Regions from separate parts of the Nitrosomonas sp. Is79A3 genome, predicted to be linked through region 2. Evidence: riboswitches for the same ligand, from Rfam matches in the RefSeq annotation. Region 2 holds a riboswitch; the other holds the start of a gene.
The links. A riboswitch is a leader RNA that binds a small molecule or an ion and turns the genes downstream of it on or off. The one in region 2 is predicted to bind cyclic di-GMP.

Region 1 (5,139 bases), 180 kb from region 2:
GTGAGAACTCTCCCACCCACACCCCGAACGTCGATGAAGAATCTAGCGGCTGTGCATTGACCGCCGAGTTGCGTCGCCTGCTGTTTAACGCTGCAATGGCCGCCGCCAAATCCAAAGCTTGGAAGCCTATCTATGAGCATTACCGCGCCCATGGCTGGAGTACTACCGCAGCACTGGTAATCATCGCCCGCAAAATCGCCCGCGCAGCCTGGTCTATTCATCATTACCATTCAACTTTCGACCCGGAAAGGATTACAAAAAATGCTTGACGCGAACCATAGAGTCTCACCACGAACGTAATCAATATATTACCGTTCGTCCTGAGCCTGTCGAAGGACTTAATCAGAGCTTCCTTCATAATAAAAAACCCCGTGACAAGACCGCGAGAAATCACATGTTGAATTTTATGACTCTCTACTCTCCTTCATTTCTGGATAGGTAAAAATAGCTTTACCACATTCATTTATCCCAATAACCTGAAGACATATGCGAGTTCTGTGTACTTCCAAGATCCGTACGTAAAATATGCCGCTCAAAACTATTTAATGGCCGGATCAATAGTTGATGAATCGTACCGCTACGTCTGAACATTTTTAATCACCATTTCGACCAGAAAACACATGAATATTTTAACATTTCCGATCGTTATCATCATTAAGAATAAGTGTATTTACAAATAATATCATGTACTTATAGATATTTCAGGGTAGACTAACTAACAATAGCAGAGCTTAATTCTACTCTCAGATTGTTCAGTTACAGGAGACCACTTCAAGCTGCAGATCCCAGCTGACCAGCATAGATGTCACTATGTGAAAGCCAAAGTGACTGTATTACGTTATCTGGATGGTAGATTAACGATCTTGCATGGGCTACGAAAAATTGTTAAGTATGACAAAACAGGATAGGTAATAAAACAAAATGAAAAGTTGCTGTGTAAATACGCCGCCTCAGCTTCGTAATGACCCCCAGTACGGGTTCACTGCGTTTTAAGGAACCTCTGAAAAACTGTTATTTCGAGCATGGCGAGAAATCTATACTGTTGATTGCCAAAGATTCCTCACTACGTTCGGAATGACAAAGGTGAGTTAATCAGAGCTTCTTTAATTTAAAGCGGACAATCTATTTGTTACAAAACCGGATATTTCTATTTGTTGCTAACAGGCAACAGGTAAAAATTCCAATCTTGTCAATAAATGACGAAATACGGCGTCATATTCTTCCTTGAATTTTACATTTGATGTCTTCAGGAAGATGCATGAGTGCGAATCTTATTGGCAAATCAAAAGTTTCTTTGGCATCCCACAAACCTTGCATTCTGATTAAATATTGCATAGCCAGAGCAAAATTCAAAATAGATTTTCGACTTCCGTTGGTGATGTAACCGGGTTTCACAAAAAATTTGCCGTGTAATGTGTTGCCATAGGTTGAAAAATAAATATCCCGCTTCACAATAATTGCGCCCTATCCTGTACATCGCACTTGTGGCAAACCTACATTTCTCACAAAACGAAAGCTTGCAAAAAACTCTCTTCTTAACCTTGATCAATTAGGCTATGTAACAGTTAACTGTTGAATTTTCTAATTCACTGATGACAGATGATTTTTTGATAACCATGAAAACATATAACCAATTGATTAAAAATCAATCGTGTTATTTTGCAAGTCATTTTCTACAATCAATTGTGACATAACCATCAATTACTCTTTTCAAGATCAATTGTCGAACCAACTTATCGCAACAATTCAGAGTTGGCACAACTCGTGCTTTATAAGTATTGCAATTTGAAAAAGGCAAACTCTGCGAAAGCAGGGGACGCAAAGTCACTGATCTAAAGGGCAAATACCCCACGATGGCAGGACTGCCATGAAACACAACTCGTCTCAGTCGCATACATGAATTAACATGCATCGAACAAAACGGCTTTGTTGCGTATCCATGCAGTTCCGTCCTTTTATCTTAAGGAGGAATCTAACATGAACATTAACAATCAAGTATTACAAACTACCGGCTCACTGACACCGACCGCCAGAAAATCTTTTCAGACAAACCAAGCTAATATAAGCGATATTATAAAGCGCTGCATCTTTTATAATTTCACAGGAATCAATACTAAAGCTGGACAGGCATATGCCCGACTACTTATATTATTATTCATCATCAGCATGGTTTGGGTTCTCTTCGGAACAGCGCATGCCGTCGGCGCAACGTCCAACTCAGTCAAATGGCATCCAGGCCATTACTATACAATTTTAAGCGATAAAAATAATTCTACATATATGGCGCAAATATACAGCGAACTAGAAAACACGCCCGCTCTGCGCGGAGTACAAATTCGTTATTCATGGGCAGAACTGGAAACATCCTATGGTGTGTATGACTTCACTTCCATTGACAAGCGTCTTGCCGAACTTGCTGCACGAAATAAACGCCTAGTCATTCTGCTGCAGATGAAATCATTCGATCCTAAGATATATCCCGTCTCAGACTATCTCAAAGCGGTTGAGTATGAGGGAGGCGTATTTTCTTTTAGTAATAATGGCGGTAGCACCATAAATGGTTACAATATCAAACTGTGGAATCCTAATCTACTTTCGCGCATGGTTAAACTATTTGAAGCGCTTGGGAATCGCTACAACTCCCACCCTTACTTTGAGGGTATTGGCCTAACTGAAACAGCTATGGGGACTCCTACAAAACCGATAACTAGTGCTCAGACAAATAACTTTTACAATAACATGCTCATAGCAAACCAAAGAATGCGTGATTTTTTCCCAAATACTATGACGTTCCAGTTTACAAACTACCCGCGTCCGATTCTAGAATCATTCATAGGAAACCTGAGCGCGATGGGAGCAGGGTTAGGTGGACCAGACACCTTCATTGAAGAACCAGGATTACTCTATCCAGGATCTCCAAAAGGTGTCTATAATTATTATCCTGTACTTTCTGGGAAAGTACCCCTGACACCTTCGGTGATGCAGACAAATTACAAGAATACTCGATATGATGGAACAGGCCATGAGCCAACTGTCTTGGAGCTTCTCACTTTTGCACGGGACACGCTGAAAGCCAATTATATATTCTGGACGCGGGATCCAGCATATTTTCCAAAAGTACTAGAGATGTTAAATTGGAAAGATCAAACCAGCGATCCTGCAGGTGGGCTGGATCCAACTTGTCCTAGCGCATATTCCTCCTGCGTTAACTAGAAATTTCTTGAACAGAGACCCACTGGGTGAAGGACCGCACCTCACAAGGTACAGCCTTCACCTCGATCAAATCTCAGCTATTTTTTGATCACGCCGCGTGAAATTTAAGGTTCTCAAACAGAAATTTGTTCACAAAATTCAATGAAACTGTTAAGGTAAATTACCCCCGGCAGAGCCGGGGGCTTATCGCAGGAATCCTTCCAATGGGCTGTTTGTGAACCACTAAAGCGGCACCTACCTTCCCAGTTTCAACTGATCATAACATTAATCTTCTTTTTTCCGATCTCCGATATACGCTCTAATCATCTCTTCGTTCGGCCCAACCGCAGATACAGAATACCCACGAGTCCAGAAACTTTCTTTCGTAAAAATCCTTCCTCTGCCCAATTGGCGCACTATGCTATCGCGCTTTTACCTTTGATAAATCCTACCACATGCGACACCGAGTACTTTGGTGGAATAATTATGGAAGCTCTGATTAAGTCCTTCGACAGGCTCAGGACGAACAGTAATTTTGTCATTTCGAGCACAGCGAGAAATCTATAGTGTTGATTTGAAGAGATTTCTATCTGTGCTCGGAATGACAAAAATGAGTTATTCAGAGTTTCATTATGCACATAAGGAAGAGAAACGAGAGCTGGATAGGCGGTTACGCGCCAGCACCGTGTCAGTACGAGATCGGCAGCGCGCACAAATCATTTTGCTGAGGGCTGAAGGGCATACGCAGGAAGCAATCGGTGCGAAAGCCGGAGTGACACGTGTGACCGTGAATTATTGGTGTCAGCGTTTTGCCAAGGAACGGTTGGCTGGTCTCACGGATGCGCCTGAACGTGGCCGCAAACCTTCGTTACCCGATACGGCGGTCAAGAAAGTGTTGGTGACAGTAACGCGCCCGCCCGCTAATCTGGTGCGCTGAAGTTGCCGTACCATGGCGCAAGCGGCGGGTATTTCGACGGCCAGCGTACAACGCTTGTGGGCTGCAAACGACACCAAGCCGCACCTGACCCGAACCTTCAAGCTGTCGAACGATATTCATTTCGAGGAAAAATTCTGGGATGTCATCGGCTTGTATCTCAATCCACCGGAAAAAGCGCTGGTGCTGTGTTGCGACGAGAAATCAAAATGTCAGGCGCTGGAGCGTACTCAGCCGGGCTTGCCGCTGGGCATCGGGCATATCAAGACCACAACGCACGATTATATTCGTCATGGAACCTTGACTTTATTTGCTGCGCTAAACTATCTGGAGGGGAAACTGATCACAACAATCTCCAAACAACACCGGCATCAGGAATGGCTGGCGTTCCTCAAGAAAATCGAACGGGAAACACCGAAAGATTTGGATATCCATCTGATTGCCGACAATTACGCAACCCACAAACATTCCGAGGTAAACGCCTGGCTGGCCAAGCACCCCAGATTCCACATGCACTTCACGCCAACTTCATCCTCATGGCTTAACCTGGTCGAGCGTTTCTTCCGCGTTCTGACTGACCAGATCGTCAGTGGCAGCTTTACTTCAGTTAAGGAACTGTCAGATAGAATCTTTAACTATTTGGCTGACCGCAATCAAAATCCCAAACGTTATGTCTGGAATGCCAAGGGCGAAGAAATTTTGCGGAAAATTCAGCGTGCTCGTAACGCCATGATGCAATCGCAGGTCGCTGTTTAAATGTATGAGCATTTGAGAGACACTACACTAGTGTGAAGCACATCGGAAATCCGTGTGCGGGAAAACCGCAGGCAAGGCTTGATGAGAGAGAGCAGGTGAAAGCATGTTCTCTACTATACCCTAATCTACTCTAATCTACTCTAGTACCTCCCCGTAAACTCGTGCTACGCCTTGTGCCATGCTACGGTCGGAAAAGCGCGTCGACTGCGTCTGCCACGCGGCCTCTCGCATGGCTTGCCAGTCGTGTTGACCATCCA
Region 2 (5,139 bases):
GTTGGAATTTTGTATGAACCCTTAGCGGCACTCAAAAATCGCCTTCGATCCGGCTTCTCTAACTCTGCCAAAGCTGCATCAACCGTTGGAATAAATGTGCCTGCTGGATTAAAGCAATTAGCGGTATCCTGCGTTTGCCTTTGTATTCCATCCGCGCGTGTAAATAGTAACGGATGGGGTATGTCACGATCGATTGCAATGGATGTATCCAAATCACAGGGCCGTACATCTGCTACATAGGGATCAACAATCCCGTTTTGATTGCCTGCTAAAAGCTGCATATATTGATCGGAGAACGATAACGGATTGCCGAATGGATCGATACCACCCAAGCCAATATCGTTTTCTACTGGTGTCACACCGGTACCGGAAAAACCAGTATCTTGAAACATCATGCCGCCGTTTAAAGATAAAGCGGTTACAACGTTCGTGGTGCTGACTCGAAAACTGGAATTCCCGAAAGCATGCGGTTTGAGTTTTTGTAAAATACCGTTCGTCACAACCGCTGATGAAGTAAAGTTGGGGCCAATATGACAAAGCGCGCAATGCGAATCACGGAAAACATCAATCCCGCGCTGCGCCGATTCGCTTAATTCAATGGGAATGCCGTGCTCATCAACAGCACTCTGATCAAAAGGAGAATCATCGGAGATCAAAGTCGACTCATACATTTGAATCGCAAGCGCAAAGAACATAGAAAAATTTGATTCTATTTGCGTATAAGGTGCGGCATGCGTCGCAGAGCTGCTGGGTGGCGGAGAGCCAAATTGGTCAGAGCGGGTATAATCCCAGTATTTGGGATTGAATGCTTGCATGACTAAGCGATAGTAACGTGTATTCAAACCTTTTTTTAAATTATCTTTAGTACTGAATGCTAGGCTGCCGAGTACGCTATCGTTCCAGTGCACGTTCTGTTGTTCCAGTGGTCTGCGATTCAGCAATTTACGCCCCAGATCGGTAAAGGTGCGCCCATGGCAAGCCATTTCAGTGTCATCCATAGGCGGAGCAATCGCCTGGGAAGCAAGCGCGGAATTGATGAGCCGTAAGCGTTGTTTGGTGACGGTACCATTGCTGTTTCTTACCCAGACGCCAGCATCGGGATCGCGGTCTCCCCAAGGACTGCTACCGTTAAAAATATTGTTGGCACGACCGTCCCAGAAATTACGAAAATTAAAAACGGCATTAATGACAGTCGGTGTATTGCGCACTGCAACTTTACGCAAGCCTTTTGCCCCGACATGAAAAACCGGGTCAGCGCTACGATCACACGTGTCGTTCTTTTCCGCAAACCATTCGACATCCCGATAAGCACCGCCAAAAGTGCCCGCGGATGAAACGACATCATCGCTGTTATAAATTGGAACACTGGTGGGATTCATCGGATCATCGATTTGATAAAATGGGAAGTCATTTTTTTTCAGAGCGGCATTGGGTCCGCGCGGGGTTCCAGCGCGACCAAGCGAGAACTCCTTAGGCAAGTCGCTGCCTCGACCGATTGGCGCAATCTGATTCTTAGTGCGCCGATCTGCGCCGGCATTAAAATGGCAAGTGGCACAGGCCACCCCATCGCTCCCGACATTGATATCCCAAAACAAGGCCTTGCCGAGTGCAATCGCTTTTTCCTTGTTAATAATGATGGGGTCAGGGCCATCCAGCAAGCCGGGCACTTCGGGAACCGGCGCACCTTTCAGTGTCATGGGAATAGGTCCGAAACCGTCAGCCTGCAAGATCGAACCGGTAAAAAAAGTGAGACAGCACACTTTGGTTAAGGTACTGATGATTTTTTTTATATTGATTAACATGATAATACTCCTCACATTCCTCGTTACTCGGCGTGAACGTCAAGGAACATCAGAATGTTTATACGTTTTTTTGAGTACGTGCTGATAGTTCTGTTAAGCATGATTCGTAGCAATGCTGCTTGAATCCTTATAGCAAACCGGTTAAATTAATTCTTCCCGGTAGAAAACGGAGCGATTCTGTAAAACGCCCCGTTTTTGCTATCGCTTTACTATTAATTAAGCGGCAGTCCTATTCAACGCATTGTGCTGTTTATTCATGCGCCAGCCAACGAGGCCCAAGCCGACCAACAGCATCGCGTAGGTTTCTGGTTCAGGTACTGCGCTAACAGTCAGGCCATACACCCCACCGGCAGAAGTATGATCAGTACCACCAATATATACAGCATACCAACCCGGTGCCAAATCATTGAATTCGAGTGTTACAGAATGTGCGCTCGTGCTACCACTCACACCATTCTCAAAAGTATTTGTCAGGCTCACGTCATTCGCGCCGTGGACAATACTCTCACCCCAGCCAGTCGTTCCAGCAGCGTGGGAGGGGCCGGAAACTGCGTAACCCAGGGTTTCCAGCACATTGCCGCCTTGACCATTCGCCATCCATAGCGTACCTGAATCCCCCATTACCCCTACTGCATTATTTGAATGTGGCGTACCAAATCCTGCCAAACTTATTTCTCCACCGAAATCCGTAGTTCCACCGTCAAATTCCGTTCCACCGGTTGCCCAAACCGTGAGACCTGGAACAAAACCTGAATCTCCAGAAACGGTTACAGTGACATCGGCTAAGTCATGGTTATTAAAAGTGAAATAGTCAGCCGTGTGAGCCCAAGCGGAATAGCTTAGACTGGGATTATCTGCATAGGAGCTCTTCAGGCCAGAATTAGCGGCGGAAATGCTGCCACCCACAAAAAGATCGTTTCCAGCAGTCCAGGCTTGAAATCCCACTGCATTAGCTGCGTATACATTGGTGCTAACCAGTGTGGCAACAGAAATAATTGCTGCGGAAACCAGCGTGTTTGTTTTCTTACCATATGAATTTTTTCGCATTTTCTTTTCTCCAAATATTTGAGACGCTACTTAAAAGATTAGACAGCGCCATAGGCTGCTTGCAGAATTAACAAGAGAGCTTCTGGCGTCTCATTAATGAATGATGATCTGGAGTCGATTGGGTGATTTTGTAACATTCCGGTTCCGGCTCCAGTTACTCCCCATCATTCGTGAGAGGCAACCCGGCCATCTCAATGAAGAGATCCGTTGGCTTTCCGGACTTACTTTGCAGTAAGGGTGGCATTAACTTTGTGAAGGGAATTATCCTGAAATATGCAATATAAACAATGCGACAAATTGTCGCGCGGCATTTTGTCACAGCATTGATAGGCTGATTTCAAAGTATGATTCTTAACAAGAAAATCAAAGAATTCCTAATAGGTAATATAGGTTTAATGGCCATCTGACGGCATAGCCAGAAGTGGAATAAGCTGAAAAAATAGGAGAAACAATCTCACGAAATATTTTGTGAAATCGCTTATAAAGGGTTCAAAACACAACGACGCGCTATTTCATATCCAATCCGAAAGTGCTTTGTATTGAAATAGCGTTCTGAAGCAATAAAATAATCGTTTTTCCCATCACGGAGGAAGATTCGGGTGGCCAATCTATTGTGGCGAAACGCAGAAGAATTAAAAATGATTGACAATTATTTCACCGCCAGAAATCACAAGATCAGGATATTCAAGATGCTTCAGACTGTGCATTGGATTGCCTTTGATTGCAATAATATCGGCAGGGGATCCAGACTGTAAGGTACCTAGCAGCGGCATGCCCAAGTGCTGGCCTGCCTTTGATGTTGCAGCACGCAAGACATCCACTAACTCCATTCGTGCCATCTGCATTAAATACATCAGCTCTTGTACATCGATACCCCAGGGAATATCCGGATGTGCAATTTCTGCACCATATAAAAATTCACCGCCCAATGCTGTCCATGTAACAGCATTGGACACCACGCCCGTACATTTTGACAAGGTGTCGATAGTGCTGACGATTTTTACATTCTGTGCTACTGCTTGTCTTAACAACGGTTCAGGGATAGGGTCACAAGGTATATGTGCCCATTCGTCAATCCCGGCATCGATTGCGATTTCCACACCCGTTACTTCCGCGACATGAGCCGACACCTTGCGATTATTTTTGTGCGCTTCATCGACAATTGCTTTCACAGTTTCCTCTGATAACAATGGCCATTTTGGTTTTGCATGTGAAGCTTTATGTGCAGGCTGGTGACGCGCATGTCCATGTGCTTTATCCGGCTGATCATGATGCGTATGACCGTGGTGAGAAGACCAAGGCGCGCCCGCCTCTCCGCCAGGCTCCAGAGCGATCTTGATCACGACAGCGCCTGCTTCAATCAGGTTGCGAACAGTTTGCCGCGCTTCTTCTGGCGTGGAAACAGCTATTGCAATACCCGTGGCACCAAGTTTTACAATTGGATAGCCCTGAGGTACGGTAATGATCGGACCGGAAGTAAGCACGCGCAAGCTGCCAGTGCCGCCATATGGCTTGTGTACCGGTCCACCCAAATCCCGGATGGTTGTGATTCCATGTTTTAGCACAGTATTCTCTGGAACATTCTGGTAGGACAAATGCGCGTGCAATTCGATAAATCCCGGCAGGACGGTCGCGTCACCCAGATCTATGATCTTCACATTGTCATTGTTATTGGCGTTAAATGATTCGCGTGGCGCAATCTGCGCTACTTGCCCATTCCTTACCAAAATCGATACATTGGTTCTGATTTCATAACCGTCGAAAACCCGAGTGGCATGAAGCAGTATCGGCATGGATACTTCTTCAGCAACGCATGGAAAGGGAGAAAAGAGGAATACAATAAGAATAAAGTACTTGGCTTGGACAGAGAATCCGGCAAATACAGGGTTGATTATCTGTTGTAGCATTTGATTTCCTTAGATTATGAAAAAAATTAGAATTTAGCACTGACCGGGCTCAATAAAACCTGTGAGCACGCAAAGTGCGGCCATAAGAAAAAAATCACCCCAAACCGACTCGACCAGTTCTTCTTTATCCTGCCCGGTTTTGTAACAACAACCCCAGAATATTCCGGGGGCTGCATTGCTCCGGTCTTTTGGGTGCTTAGCATCTTCCTGAAAACCGGTGAAGTATCCGCTGCGAATAATTGCGGTAATCTGTCGATGCGCATAAATGCGCCACTGCTCTCCATCGGGCGTGAGGCGAGCCAGTGAAAGCATAGCGAGCGATGCAATGACAGTTGCAGAAGGATCACAGAGTTGCGATGGATGATCAAGCCGGTTTGGCGGCA

Region 1: it holds a riboswitch for cyclic di-GMP, as region 2 does, so the genes downstream of both, NIT79A3_RS08935 (hypothetical protein) here and NIT79A3_RS08140 (FxDxF family PEP-CTERM protein) in region 2, are expected to answer to the same signal.

What each region holds. Positions count from the first base shown of each region.
Region 1 is NC_015731.1:1,940,713-1,945,851, forward strand. It holds gene NIT79A3_RS08925 (hypothetical protein) at 69-269, shown strand; gene NIT79A3_RS08930 (hypothetical protein) at 1,213-1,452, opposite strand; cyclic di-GMP riboswitch class I at 1,784-1,870, shown strand; gene NIT79A3_RS08935 (hypothetical protein) at 1,978-3,213, shown strand; partial or broken gene NIT79A3_RS08940 (IS630 family transposase) at 3,803-4,882, shown strand; gene NIT79A3_RS08945 (glycosyltransferase family 4 protein) at 5,018-5,139, opposite strand, start outside.
Region 2 is NC_015731.1:1,761,055-1,766,193, reverse strand. It holds gene NIT79A3_RS08145 (cytochrome c peroxidase) at 1-1,802, opposite strand, end outside; gene NIT79A3_RS08140 (FxDxF family PEP-CTERM protein) at 2,019-2,849, opposite strand; cyclic di-GMP riboswitch class I at 3,023-3,101, opposite strand; gene NIT79A3_RS08135 (amidohydrolase family protein) at 3,482-4,756, opposite strand; gene NIT79A3_RS08130 (hypothetical protein) at 4,790-5,139, opposite strand, start outside.